3 regions of the Streptomyces sp. NPDC047525 genome follow, and region 3 is predicted to be linked to each of the others. Evidence: riboswitches for the same ligand, from Rfam matches in the RefSeq annotation. Region 3 holds a riboswitch; each other region holds the start of a gene.

Region 1 (4,597 bases), on a different contig from region 3:
GGACCAACAGGGCGTCCCGGTCGGCCTTCTGGGCGGCCTCGGTGAAGCCGCGCGCCTGGTCCTCCGCGTTCTCCGGGATGATCCACTCCGCGACGGGCTGTTCAGCGATCTTGCGGATCAGCTCGGCGTCGTCCTTCTTGCCGTCCTTCTCGTACGTGGCGACCTGCTTGGCCGCGTTCCCGTCCGGGTTGACCCAGTACGGGTCGGTGCCCTTCGGCTGTTGCTTGACCGGGTTTCCCGACGACTCCTCGTTGCCCGAACCGTCATCGGAGGAGCACCCCGACAGCAGCAGCGCAGCCCCCGCAAACGCCGCCGCAGCCTTCACCCCCCGGGCCGCGATCCGATGACCGCGGCCGGTGCCTTTGTGGTACATCCACTCCCCCTTGGGTGCACTGTCCGATTCTCAATCCTGACATACGCACTCCCGGCCCACGAGGCCCGCCCGTCCGCTGCGGAGAGCTGTTGGATACCTGTTACAGCGCGGCGCCCGGGGGTAGGCGCAGTGCGCGGGGTGGCGCTCTTGGGGAGGAGATCATGCGGGATCACACCTCTGAACTACGGCTGGCCCAGGTCCTGGTGGAGACCACCAATACTCTGGACGACGACTTCGACCCGGAGCGCTACCTGAGCCGGGTCGCGGGCCACTGCGTGGAGCTGCTCGACGCCACCGCCGCCGGAGTCATCTTCGACGGCACCGGCACGCCGGGGGTGGCCGCCGGAGGCCACCCCCGGGACCTGGCGCTCGACCTGCTCGGGGCCCAACAGAGCGGTGGGCCCTGCGTGGAGAGCCTCGGCACGGGCCTCGCGGTGCCGCCCGTGCGGCTCGCGGCGGACGAACCCGCCGACCGCTGGCCGGAGTTCACGGCGCTGGCCCGCCGCCGCGGCATCGGGATGACGTACGCGGTCCCGCTGCGGCAGCGCGAGACACTGCTCGGCGCGCTGAACGTCTTCGTGCCCGAGAACTCCCGGACCCGCCACACCGACGGGGAGTTGCGTCTGGCGCAGGCGATCGCCGACGCCGCCGCGGTAGGTCTGCACAACCACCGCGCCTACACGGAGTATCGGGTTCTCGCGATACAGCTCCAGGGCGCTCTGACCAGCCGTATACGCATTGAACAGGCCAAGGGCATACTCGCCGAACGCTGGCACACCGGCGTGGACGAGGCCTTTGACGCGCTGCGGCGGTACGCGCGCAGAGAACGCCTGGTCATGGAGGTGGTCGCCACCGAAGTGATCAAGGGATCGCTCGACGACGCCGCACTGCGCGGCAGTTGGTCCGAACCTTCCTGACGGCCACTCCGAGGACCATCATCACCTGCGATGATCACAGAGAGAAAGCGGATCACGACTTGGCGTCAATCCACCCCTAGGCTGCGGCGCTCATCCGTTCTAGAGTCGTCACAACGGCCCAAGCCCCCGGCCTGATCGTCCATCCCGCACATGCGGGGTTGGCCACCGAACCTCCCGCGCCGGCGCCGGGTTACTCCCGCAGCTCGTGCGCGCGCGGTCGAGGACCAGCCCGGTCGACGGCTCCGGGGGGAGCGGGCCGCCGACCGGGCCGGGTTGTCCTGATACAGGTTCCATTGACAGTGTCCATGACCAACTGGGACTCTCCGGGCGACAAGTCCATACATCGAGGCGATGGTTGACAGGAACCCGGTGCGATTCCGGGGCGGGCCCGCCACTGTGACCGGACGCCCGCCTGGCGTGCGGGAGTCAGGAACTGAGCCGTCGCACTCCTGCTTCGGGGCGTGGAAACCCCAGAGGAGGCTTCGACATGTCACTGCACACCGCGGCATCGGGCACCGAAAGCACGGCGGTCCAGGCCGCCACGGTCCGCACCCGCGACTGGCTCATCGCCTCGGCCGCGGTCATCATCGCGCTGATCGCGCTCTACGCGGTCTTCTTCGACAACGGCTCGCTGATCTCCGCGACCGGCAGCTATCTCCACGAGTTCGCCCACGACGGCAGGCACCTCTTCGGTGCCCCGTGCCACTGACCGGGGACGGACACGGCGCCATGCCATCCCCTGCGTCCTCTCCCCCGTCGTCACCTGTCCTGCCCCTGCTCGGCCGGGGTCTCGTGGCGGGAGGAGCGGCGGGCCTCGCGGCCGGTCTCTTCTCCCTGCTCCTCGCCGAGCCGCTGATGGACCGGGCGATCCGCGCCGAGGAGAAGCGCGCGGCGGCCGAGGAGCACGCGCACGGTGCCGCTCAGGCAGCGCAGCACCACGAGGAGCTGTTCACGCGCTCCACGCAGCACGCGGGGCTCGTGGTCTCCGCGGTCGTCGCCGGTCTGGCCATCGGCGTCCTCTTCGCCGTGGCGTACGCCCTGGTGCACCGCCGCGATCCGCACGCGGCCCCGTGGCCGCGGGCCCTCGCCTTCGCGGGAGCCGCTTTCCTCGCCGTTTCCCTGCTGCCCGGTCTGCGCTACCCGGCGAACCCGCCGGGCGTCGGCGACTCGGGCACGGTCGGCGAGCGCCAGGCGCTGTGGCTCGCCTCCGTCGCGATCGGCGTCCTCGGCATGTTCCTGGCCCGGCAGGTGTACGTACGCCTGTCGGCCAGATCCGTACCGGTGCGGCAGATGGCGGCGGCCCTCACGACGGTCGCCGTCCTCGCCGCGCTCTTCCTGCTCCCGGACAACCCCGACCCGGTCCCGGTCGACGCGACGCTCCTGTGGGATTTCCGCGTCCTCTCGGTCGCCTCGCACGCCCTGTTGTGGGCCGTGTTCGCGGCGGTCTTCGGAGGCCTTGGCCTGCGGGCCGTCCGGGAAGGGGCCGCAAGGGGTGTCACCGTGGGCGCGAGCGCGGCGGGAGTGCCCTCGCGCCCCGGCGCCACCCCTACGGCCCCACCCCGGTGAGGTAGGCGGACACCACCACGTTCGCCGAGTACGTCTTGCTCGCCCGGTCGAACGTGCCGCCGCACGTGATCAGGCGGAGTTCGGCGCGGCCCTCCTCGTGGGGGCCGTACGCCTTCTTCGCGTCGAAGCGGTCCCTGCTGAGGACCTGGACGTCGTCCACGGTGAACTCCGCGACCGAGCCGTCGTCGCGGGCCACCCGGACCTTCTCGCCCGGCCGCATGGCGCTGAGGTCGTAGAAGACCGCGGGGCGCGTCTCGGTGTCGACGTGGCCGACGAACAGGGAGGTGCCCGCGGCGCCGGGGCGTGCGCCGCCGCCGTACCAGCCGACGGAGCCCGCCTCCTCGAACGGCGGCGGATCGATGGCGCCGTCCTGATCGAGCCCGCGGACGACCACGGGTGCCCGCACCTTCAGCGAGGGGACATCCACGCGCTGCGGCTTGGCGGCGCCCAACGGCTTGTGCGCGTCCGGGAGTTCGACACCGAACGGCCGGCCCACCGCGGCGACGTCACCGGTCGTGGGCTCCGAGACACCGCCGCGTACGTCGGTGATCTCGCTGCCCCACAGCCAGAGCCCCACGAGCAGCAGCGCCCAGGCGACCCCGGTGAGGAATCGCCCGTGCCCGGCCGGCTGCCCCGCCGGCTTCTCATGGCCCGACACGTCGGCCGCCACCCGTCACTCGGAGCGGCGCCGGCGGACGCTGCGGAACGCCACGGCCACGGCCGCCACCCCGGCGAGCACCAGGCCGATCACCGCGTGCCGGGTGCCGGGCCCCGTCTCCTGGCTGTGCGCGGCAAGCTGCGCGGTGCCGCCGCCGCCCGCGCGGACCGGCGAGACGGGCTCCTGCTGGTGCCGGCCGACCTGGACGGTGCCCACGCCCTGGTGGGGGTGGCCGTCGCAGATGACGGTCACGTCGTACGAACCCTCGACGCCGTCCCTGATCTTGGCGGAGCCGTTCAGCGCGTACTTGTCGCCGTCCCTGCCGGTGAGCTTCGCGTCCCCCGTGAACGCGCCGGACCCGGCCGACCCGGTCGTCCCGTCACAGCCCGTGACGCTGATCTCGACCTTGGCCCCGGGGTCCGCGCTGGACGGCGTGACCGTGGCATGCACTTTGCCTTCGTCGTGGGCGTGCGCGGGTGTGGTGACGACGACGGGGAGCGCGGCGAGGACAGCCGCCCCGGCTATGCCACGCAGGGTGAGTGTTCCTCTACGCATCGTGAACCTCCTGTTTCGAGGTTCACGCGCGTCGCCGTCCCACGCCTCCCGTGTGCGGCAAACGGGTGGTGCGCGCGTCAGACCCGGTCGACGAGATCAGCGATGGAGTCCACGACGTTCGAGGGCCGGAACGGGTGCTGATCGATGTCCTTCCGGGAGGTCAGACCCGTGAGCACCAGGAAGGTCTCCATACCGGCCTCAAGACCGGCGAGGACATCGGTGTCCATGCGGTCGCCGATCATGGCACTGGTCTCCGAGTGCGCGCCGATGGCGTTCAGGCCCGTGCGCATCATCAGGGGGTTCGGCTTGCCCGCGAAGTACGGGTTGCGACCGGTGGCCTTGGTGATCAGTGCCGCGACGGCCCCGGTCGCGGGCAGGGGCCCCTCGGTGGAGGGCCCGGTCTCGTCCGGGTTCGTGCAGATGAAGCGGGCCCCGCCGTTGATCAGCCGTACGGCCTTGGTCATGGCCTCGAAGGAGTACGTACGGGTCTCGCCGAGGACCACGTAGTCCGGGTCGTGGTCCGTCAGG
Region 2 (4,597 bases), on a different contig from region 3:
GTGCGTAGGCAGAGGCGTTACGCGCAGGTGGCGCCGCGGCTCACGGCCGTACGGCGGCGGCTGTCAGCGCGAACAGATCGCGCTGGAGAGCCTGCACAAATCGACGTGCAGACGCGCAACGAGCAGCATGCCCGGCATCTTGTCGCTCACGTCGTGGGGAACCATGCGGTCATCGTATCGATTCCCGGTCCGGGTTCTGGAATGTGATCTCACATGGTGGATGGAATGCGTCCATCACGTGGATGACGGGAGGCGTGGCCCCGCTGTGGGCAGGTAGGTGACCGTCGGGGCGCCCGTGGCCGGGTGCACCGCGACCTCCGCTGTGACTCCATACACATCGGCGAGGAGCTCGCTGGTCAGGACCTCCTTCGGCGGTCCCGACGCGACCAGGCGGCCGGCGTCGAGCACGTACAGACGGTCGCAGTAGTAGGCCGCCAGATTGAGGTCGTGCAGGGCCAGGAGATTCGTCGTGCCGAGGTCGCGGACCAGGGAGAGGATCTCCAGCTGGTAGCGGATGTCCAGGTGGTTGGTCGGTTCGTCGAGGACGAGGACCCCGGGCTGCTGCACCAGCGCCCTCGCCACGAGCGCGCGCTGGCGCTCGCCGCCGGAGAGCCCGGCGAAGGTGCGGTGGGCGAGGTCCGCCGCGCCGACCCGCTCGAGGGCCCCGTCGACCAGGACGGCGTCCCGCGCGGTGTCCGCCTCCCAGAAGCGCTTGTGCGGGGAGCGGCCCATGGCGACGATCTGCCGGACGGTGAGCTCGAAGCCGGTGTGCCCGTCCTGCGGGACGGTGGCGATGCGCCGTGCGCGGTCCTTGGCCGAGCGGGCCGCGAGGTCGTCGCCGTCCAGGAGCACGCGGCCGCCGGTGGGCGCGAGAGTGCCGTAGACGCAGCGCAGGAGGGTGGTCTTGCCGCTGCCGTTGGGGCCGACGAGGCCGACGGTCTCGCCTCGGTCGGCGTGCAGGGTGACGTCGTCGACGAGGGTCTTCTCACCTGTGCGGTAGGAGAGGGATTCGGTGCGCAGGAGGGCCGGGTCGCTCATGCGGTGGCCTCCGTACGGTTCCTTCGCAGCATCCACAGGAAGAACGGGCCGCCCGTCAGCGCCGTCAGGACGCCGACCGGGATGTCCTGCGGCGCAGCCACCGTGCGCGCGGCGAGGTCGGCGGTCACCAGGAACACCGCGCCCATCAGGGCCACCACTGGCAGGAGCGCCCGGTGCGCGGCGCCGACCAGCATCCGGGCCGCGTGCGGCACCATCAGGCCGACGAAGCCGATGGCTCCGCTGTACGCGACGAGTACGCCGGTCAGGAGCGAGGCGAGGACGAAGACGGCGGCGCGGAAGCGGGCCGTGTCCAGACCGAGGACGGTGGCGCCCTCCTCGCCGACCAGGAGCAGGTCGAGGGGGCGGGCCAGGACGACGAGCAGCGCCGTGCCCGCGATCAGGGCGGCGCCCGGCAGGGCGAGCATGTCCCAGCGGGCGCTGCCGAGGCCGCCGAGCGTCCAGTACAGGACTTCCTTCAGGTGGTCCGCGCTGTCGGCCATGATCAGGATCAGGCTGGTCAGGGCGGAGAGGATGTACGAGACGGCCACTCCGGCCAGGATCAGGCGGCCGGTGGCGAACCCTCCCCCGCCGGACCTGGCCAGGGTGTAGACGACGAGCAGGGAGAGCAGCGCGCCGACGAAGGCCGCGGCCGGGATGGTGACGGTGACGGACACGCCCGCGCCGATGCCGAAGGCGCTGCCGAGGACGATGACGGCGACGGCTCCCGCGGACGCTCCGGAGGAGACGCCGAGGAGGAACGGGTCGGCCAGCGGGTTCCTCACCAGGGCCTGGAGGACGGTGCCGATGACGGCGAGCCCCGCGCCTACGGCTGCGCCGAGCAGGACCCGGGGCAGGCGGACGTCAAGGACGATCGTGCGGAACGGGGAAGGCTGTGCCCCTCCCGTCAGGATCTCCAGGACGTCAGCCGTGGGGATGCGGACCGACCCCAGGGCCAGGCCCGCAACGACCGCCGCCGCGAGGGCCACCAGCAGCCCGGCGACGACGGTGCCGTAACGGAGTCTTCCCCTGCCCCTCGACCGGTGGCCGTCGATCACCGGCTCCGCCGAGTTCGTCCTCAAACGCCGGACGGGCTGAACCCCCTGCCCCTTCACAGCTGGTCCGCCAGCTTGCTCACCGCCGCCGGTGCCCGCACCCCCACCACCGCGTCCGACAGCGGAAGCACCGCGAAGCGCTTGTGCTTGATGGCGGGGACGTCCGCGAGGACCGGGTCGTCGAGGAGGCGCTTCTTCTTCTGGGCGACCGTCGTGCCGCCGTAGTCGAGGATCACGATCACCTCGGGCTTGCGGTCGACCACCGACTCCCAGGACGCGTCGCCGAAGGACTTGTCCAGGTCGGCGAAGACGTTGCGGCCGCCCGCCCGCTCGATGATGTCGTTGCCGATGCCACGGCCGCCCGCCGTGAACGCGGTCTTGTCGCCGCTGTCGTAGACGAAGACCGGGAGGGGCTTCCTGGACTTCAGCTTCTTCGCGGTGGCGGACAGTTCGCCCTTCGCCGCGGCCACCCACTTGTCCGCCCGCGGCCGCACACCGAACGTGCTGCCGACCTCGCGGACCTCCTTGTAGACGTCGTCCATCGAGACCGCCCGCTTCGCGCAGCCCTCGACGTTGAGGCGGCTCTCGATGCCGGACTTCGCCAGGGCCCCGCGGCTGCGGCCCTCGCCCGCCAGGAAGGCGCTCGCGTAGCCGCCGTAGACGTAGTCGGGGTTGGCGGCAAGGAGCTTCTCGTAGGAGGGGTACTCCTTGGCGAGGACGGGGGTGTCCGCGTACGCCTTCGCGTACTTCGGCAGGACCTTGTCGTCCAGGTACGCCGTCCCCGCGAGGTGGTCCTTCAGGCCGAGCTCCAGCATCACTTCCGTCGCGTGCTGGTTCATCGTCACGGCGCGCTTCGGGGGTGCTTCGTACGTCGTCTTCACGCCGCAGTTCGTGACCGTGTACGGGAAGCCCTGTGTCTTGGACCCCGGCTTCGCCTCCGAGCCGCCGGAGGAGGAAGAGGTGGACGAACACGCTGCCAGCGGGGCCAGCAGGGCCGCGGCGATGAGCACGCGTATGTGTGCGCGAATGGGGCGGGGCATGGCTGAGCGCCTCCTCCAGGGGATTCCGCGTCCCCTGCGTCGTGGGAGAAGAAGGCGGCAGGTCAGTTCCTGACTGCCCCACCCGCGGAGGGTGGGGTCACAGTGGCGGGACCGTGCCGGATTCGCACCGGCTTCCTGGGTCCTGCCGCCTCAAGGTGAAGCTCAGTATGCCTGGACGATCTCGACCTCTTCCTCGGTGACCTCGCCGTCGACGATCCGGAAGGAGCGGAACTGGAACTCGCCCGCGCCGTCGGTGTCGGCCGTGGAGACCAGGACGTAGTGGGCGCCCGGCTCGTTCGCGTACGTGATGTCCGTGCGCGAGGGGTACGCCTCGGTCGCCGTGTGCGAGTGGTAGACGATCACCGGCTCCTCGTCGCGGTCGTCCATCTCGCGGTAGAGCTTGAGGAGGTCGCCCGAGTCGAACTCGTAGAACGTGGGCGAGCGGGCCGCGTTCAGCATCGGGATGAAGCGCTCCGGGCGGCCGGTGCCCTCCGGGCCCGCGACCACACCGCAGGCCTCGTCGGGGTGGTCCTGGCGCGCGTGCGCGACGATCTGGTCGTGGAGGGCCTGGGTGAGGGTCAGCATGGCAGCCAGGATAAGCAGAAGGGCCGACCCGTACCGAAGAGTGGTACGGACCGGCCCACATGCTGGGATCAGGCGTTACGGCACTACTTCACCGCGTCCTGCGGCTCGGCCTCGCCGCCGCCCGACGGCTGCGCGTTGCCGCGCTTCTGCATGACCAGGTAGCCGACGCCGAGGATCAGGGCCCAGACAGGAGCCGCGTAGAGCGAGATCCGCGCGTCCTTGTCGACGCCCATCATCACGATGACCATCGCGATGAAGGCGAGGGCGAACCAGCTCGTGTACGGGGCTCCCGGCGCCCGGAAGGTGGACTGCGGCAGCTCGCCGCGGTCGGCCTTGCGGCGGTACTTGATCTGGCAGACCAGGATCATGATCCAGGCCCACATGCCGGAGATGGTCGCGAAGGAGACGACGTAGTTGAACGCCTCGCCCGGCCACTGGTAGTTGATCCACACGCCGACCAGCATCAGTGCTGCGGAGAAGGTGGTGCCGACCAGCGGCAGGCCGTTCCTCGTGAGCTTGGTGAAGAACTTTGGGCCCTGGCCGTTGAGCGCCAGGTCGCGCAGCATGCGGCCGGTGGAGTACATGCCGGAGTTGCAGGAGGAGAGCGCGGCCGTCAGGACGACGAAGTTGACGATCGCGGCGCCGACGCCGAGGCCCATCTTGTCGAAGGCGGCGACGAACGGCGAGACGCCCGGCACGAACTCCGTCCACGGCACGACCGAGAGGATCATGATGAGCGCGCCGACGTAGAAGACGGCGATGCGCCACGGCACGGTGTTGATGGCCTTGGGCAGGACGGTCTTCGGGTCCTTGGACTCGCCCGCGGTGACGCCGACGAGCTCGACGGCCAGGAAGGCGAACATCACGATCTGCAGCGTCATC
Region 3 (4,597 bases):
CCTCTCCGTGACCGATCTGCGCGCTCTCCTCCAGCAGTACGGCGTGACGGACCAGGAACTCGGCGCAGAGCTCGAAGCAGCCGCCCGCGGTTCCAAGGGGCCGAGCTGGTGGTCCGCGTACCACGACGTCATCGGGCCGCAGTTCAGTCAGTACCTGGGCTATGAGAGCGCCGCCGCGTCCATTCGCACGTACAACCCGATCATCGTGCCCGGCTTTCTGCAGACGGACGAGTACACGATGGCGCTCCTCGCCCCGCGTGTCGACGAGAAGAAGGCGCGGCGGATCGTGGAGCTGCGGACCGTGCGCCAGGAGCGTGCCCTGGAGGGCGAGAACCCTCCGTGGACGTTCTTCATCGTCGACGAGGCCGCACTGCACCGCCAGGTCGGCGGACCACGCGTACAGCGCGCCCAACTGCAGCGCCTCATCGACGTCTCGGCCCGCCCGAAGGTGTCCCTCCAGGTGCTGCCGTTCACGGCCGGCGCCCACTACTCCACCCTGAGCAGCTTCATCCTGCTCGGCTTCCTGGACGACGAGGACCTGCTCTACCTGGAAGCACAGGGGAACCAGTCGATCCGTGACGACCACGAGCTGATCGTGCGTCACCAGGAGTGCTTCGAGTCTCTCCGCGAGACCGCGTACACCGGGGAGAAGGCCCTTGACCTGATCAACCGGGTCAGGGACGGCATTGACAGCAGCTGACCTCTCGGACCCAAGGAGTCCCTGAGGAGCGAGGAGGCCTCAATATGCCAGCCGCGTTGCGAGAGTGGTGGCAAGGGGTCCTCGCGGCCATCAGATGGGCGCCATGGCGAAGCGGTGGTTCAGGTGGTGCGCAAGGCGCGGATGGGGCTTCGGCCGGCTCGGCGTCCGACGCCGCCGGCGGCGCCTCTGCCGGACAGACACCGGCCGAAGGCCCCACCTACAACCAGCTCGTCCGCGAAGCGATGGCCAACCAGGGCCGCACGGACCGGATGGACACGCTGGACCGCCACCGCACGGACGACAGCCTCCGGATGTTCACGACCAGGATCGTCTACTGCACCGGCTGCATACTCGTTCTGGTGCTGACGCTCACCGGAGTGCTCGTCGTCCTGGGCGCCGTCGGCATGACGGGCTTCTGGACGGTCGGCTCGGTGATCGCCGTCTTCTCGGCCCCCGTGATCGCGCTGAGCCGCCAGCTCACCCAGTTGATCTCGCAGACAGGGGCGACGCCCACACTCAGCGACGACCGCCGTGCTGTGGTTCCCGCTCAGCGGCCCGAGCCCAGGGCCGAGGCCGATGATCCTGCCTGAACTCGGCCAAGCCCCACCAGAGCCCGATGGACACGGCGGCCGCCATGGCCGCGAAGGCCCAGACGGCGAGACGGGCGGCCGTGCCCTCGACCAGCAGCGAAGCCGCCGCGCCGACCAGGGTGGCGGCCGCGCCGAGCAGCACACACCCCGCCACCACCACGACAACCCCTGATGCCTTCCGCTTCCCCCCGTGCACACCGTTCACCAGGTGCCGCACTTCGGCGAGATGATGCTCAGTCATCCTGTTCCCCCTCTTTCTCCCCCGGCACCGACGAAAGCGTTCAGGAACGCCTGCCAGCGCTTGTCGGAGAAGACGACACGTGGCCCCGACGGGTTCTGCGAATCACGGACGATCACCGCATTCCGTATGAAGGCGACTTCGACGCAATCTCCGTCGGCCCCGCTGTAGCTGCTCCTGCGCCAGAAGCACCCGCACGGACTTTCCTTGGCCACGCCGACCTCCCCCTGCCCGAGAGCCGGCGCCGCTCGACGCGCGTCCATGTCGGCGTGCTCCGCCCACGCCGATGCACGATAGCGCCGTGATCTCGGAGGGCCGAGAGGTCCGCCGAGAACCACCACACCACGTAACGACCCGGACCGAATCACTCGTGGACCGCTCTCCGGTTGTCGCGTTCCAGTCTAGGAAAGTTCAATTTCCAGGCCTAGGGAAAAACCGGCCCCATGTGTGCCTCGGCACACTCTCCCGTCCCAGGTCAACGGCAAGTTGACGGGCGTTCGCGGGCGTGGTGGACTGCCGGAGCCATTACGGCGGCAGGAGAGGAAGCCGGTGCGAATCCGGCGCGGTCCCGCCACTGTCATCGAGGAGCGGACTCCTCGGAAGCCAGGAACTCTCCCCGCCGGTCACGTCGAACCAGGGCGCGGACACCCTGAGTGAGGACATATCGCCATGCGCGGCCGCCCGTTGCCGGTTCCTGTGCCCCTGTCTGTTCCCCTCCACGTACCGGCCGGCTGAACCCGTGCGTGCCGATCGCGACTTCGCGTACGGCGCCGCCGCCGGCCTCCTCGGTGATCTGTTCCTCGGCGATCCTCGTCGCGGGCACCCGGTCGCCGCGTTCGGGCGGGCCGCCGGCGCCGTCGAGCGTGTGCTGTGGCGTGACCACCGCGGGTGGGGCGCCCTGCACGCCGTGGTGTGTGCCGGGGGCGCGGCCGGTGCCGCCGCCCTGGTCTCTTCTCTCGTACGTGACTCCCGCGCCGCGTCCGTCGCGCTGACCGCGGCCACCACCTGGGCCGTGGTCGGCGGCACCTCCCTCGGCCGTGAGGCGCGGGCCATCGGCGGGGCGCTCGCCGCCGGGGACGTCGAGGTGGCGCGGGAACGGCTGCCGCATCTGTGCGGGCGCGATCCGCAGGCGCTGGATGCCGACGGCATCGCGCGTGCCGTGGTCGAGTCCGTCGCCGAGAACACGTCCGACGCGGTGGTGGGGGCCCTGGTGTGGGGGGCTCTGGGCGGGGTCCCCGGGCTTGTCGGCTTCCGGGCCGTGAACACGCTGGACGCCATGGTCGGGCACAAGTCCGCGAAGTACCGGCGCTACGGGTGGGCCTCCGCCCGCCTGGACGACGTACTGGGATGGCCGGGCGCCCGGCTCACCGCCGTGCTCGCGGCCGCGGCGGGGGACTCGCCGCGCGGTGCGCTGCGGGCCTGGCGTGACGACGCCGCCAAGCACCCGAGCCCCAACGCGGGGCCCGTCGAGGCCGCCTTCGCCGGGGCGTTGGGCGTACGGCTCGGGGGGACTCTCTCGTACGCGGGGCGTGTCGAGCACCGGCCCGTCCTGAACGGGGAAGGGCGGGGCGTCGAAGTCGCCGACATCGAGCGGGCCGTGAAGCTGTCGCGGCGGGTGGGGCTGCTGACCCTGGGGGTCGCCGCGGCCGTGAGCACGATACGGAAAGGCAGGGCCTCATGAGTGGTGGACTGCTCGTCGCAGGGACCACGTCCGACGCGGGGAAGAGCGTCGTCACCGCCGGGATCTGCCGGTGGCTGGCCCGCAAGGGGGTCTCCGTCGCGCCCTTCAAGGCACAGAACATGTCCCTCAACTCCTTCGTCACGCGCGAAGGTGCCGAGATCGGGCGCGCCCAGGCCATGCAGGCGCAGGCCGCCCGCGTCGAGCCGAGCGCGCTGATGAATCCCGTGCTGCTCAAGCCGGGCAGCGACCGCAGCAGCCAGGTCGTCCTGATGGGCAAGCCCGTGGGCGAGATGACCGCGCGGGGCTACCACGGTGGGCGGCAGGAAGCACTGCTCTCCACCGTCGTGGGATGCCTGGAGGAACTTCGGGGCAGCTATGACGCCGTGATCTGCGAAGGCGCGGGCAGTCCCGCCGAGATCAATCTGCGGCGTACGGACATCGTGAACATGGGGATCGCGCGGGCCGCCCGCTTCCCCGTCCTCGTCGTCGGCGACATCGACCGCGGTGGCGTCTTCGCCTCCTTCTTCGGGACGACAGCGCTGCTCGGCGCCGAAGACCAGGAGCTGGTCGCCGGGTATCTCGTCAACAAGTTCCGGGGCGACGTCTCGCTGCTCGAACCCGGGCTCGACATGCTGCTGGGGCTCACCGGGCGGCGTACGTTCGGTGTGCTGCCGTTCCAGCACGGCCTCGGCATCGACGAGGAGGACGGCCTGCGGGTGTCCCTGCGGGGTGCCGTCAGGGAGTCCGTCGTCGCTCCCCCGGTCGGTGAGGACGTGCTGCGGGTCGCCGTCTGTGCCGTGCCGCTGATGTCGAACTTCACGGACGTGGACGCGCTGGCCGCCGAACCCGGCGTCGTCGTGCGGTTCGTGGACCGGGCCGACGAGCTCGTCGACGCCGATCTGGTGGTCGTGCCGGGGACGCGCGGGACGGTGCGCGCCCTTCAGTGGCTGCGCGAGCGCGGCCTCGCGGACGCCATCGCGCGGCGCGCCGCCGAGGGGCGTCCCGTGCTCGGGATCTGCGGTGGCTTCCAGGTGCTCGGCGAGCACATCGAGGACGACGTCGAGTCGCGGGCCGGAGCCGTCGACGGGCTCGGACTGCTGCCCGTGCGCGTGCGCTTCGAGCGCGAGAAGACCCTCGCGCGCCCGGTCGGCGAGGCCCTCGGAGAACCCGTCGAGGGGTACGAGATCCATCACGGCGTCGCCCAAGTCCTGGGCGGAGAGCCCTTCTTGGACGGCTGCCGCGTCGGCGAGGTGTGGGGCACGCACTGGCACGGCTCCCTGGAGTCCGACGCGTTCCGGCGCCGCTTCCTCACCGAGGTCGCCCGCGCCGCGGGGCGCCGCTTCGTGCCCGCGCCCGACACCAGCTTCGGCGCGCTGCGCGAGGAGCAG

What was found. Region 3 has a riboswitch for cobalamin ahead of ABZ833_RS40950 (cobalamin biosynthesis protein). Riboswitches for the same ligand answer to the same signal wherever they lie in the genome.
Region 1: linked by a shared signal. The riboswitch ahead of ABZ833_RS17095 (CbtB-domain containing protein) and the one ahead of ABZ833_RS40950 (cobalamin biosynthesis protein) in region 3 are both predicted to bind cobalamin.
Region 2: linked by a shared signal. The riboswitch ahead of ABZ833_RS17440 (ABC transporter substrate-binding protein) and the one ahead of ABZ833_RS40950 (cobalamin biosynthesis protein) in region 3 are both predicted to bind cobalamin.

The regions. Positions count from the first base shown of each region.
Region 1 is NZ_JBEYTL010000005.1:361,755-366,351, forward strand. Features, by position in the region: gene ABZ833_RS17085 (glycoside hydrolase family 6 protein) at 1-373, opposite strand, end outside; gene ABZ833_RS17090 (ANTAR domain-containing protein) at 535-1,290, shown strand; cobalamin riboswitch at 1,626-1,748, shown strand; gene ABZ833_RS17095 (CbtB-domain containing protein) at 1,778-1,999, shown strand; gene ABZ833_RS17100 (CbtA family protein) at 2,020-2,856, shown strand; gene ABZ833_RS17105 (class F sortase) at 2,837-3,514, opposite strand; gene ABZ833_RS17110 (hypothetical protein) at 3,530-4,069, opposite strand; gene ABZ833_RS17115 (HAD-IIA family hydrolase) at 4,147-4,597, opposite strand, start outside.
Region 2 is NZ_JBEYTL010000005.1:432,869-437,465, forward strand. Features, by position in the region: gene ABZ833_RS17425 (putative leader peptide) at 64-165, opposite strand; gene ABZ833_RS17430 (ABC transporter ATP-binding protein) at 235-1,038, opposite strand; gene ABZ833_RS17435 (iron ABC transporter permease) at 1,035-2,030, opposite strand; gene ABZ833_RS17440 (ABC transporter substrate-binding protein) at 2,147-3,130, opposite strand; cobalamin riboswitch at 3,173-3,320, opposite strand; gene ABZ833_RS17445 (M67 family metallopeptidase) at 3,293-3,715, opposite strand; gene ABZ833_RS17450 (amino acid permease) at 3,799-4,597, opposite strand, start outside.
Region 3 is NZ_JBEYTL010000024.1:43,748-48,344, forward strand. Features, by position in the region: gene ABZ833_RS40930 (helix-turn-helix transcriptional regulator) at 1-700, shown strand, start outside; gene ABZ833_RS40935 (hypothetical protein) at 745-1,290, shown strand; gene ABZ833_RS40940 (hypothetical protein) at 1,277-1,462, shown strand; gene ABZ833_RS40945 (DUF397 domain-containing protein) at 1,528-1,791, opposite strand; cobalamin riboswitch at 2,029-2,163, shown strand; gene ABZ833_RS40950 (cobalamin biosynthesis protein) at 2,268-3,209, shown strand; gene ABZ833_RS40955 (cobyric acid synthase) at 3,206-4,597, shown strand, end outside.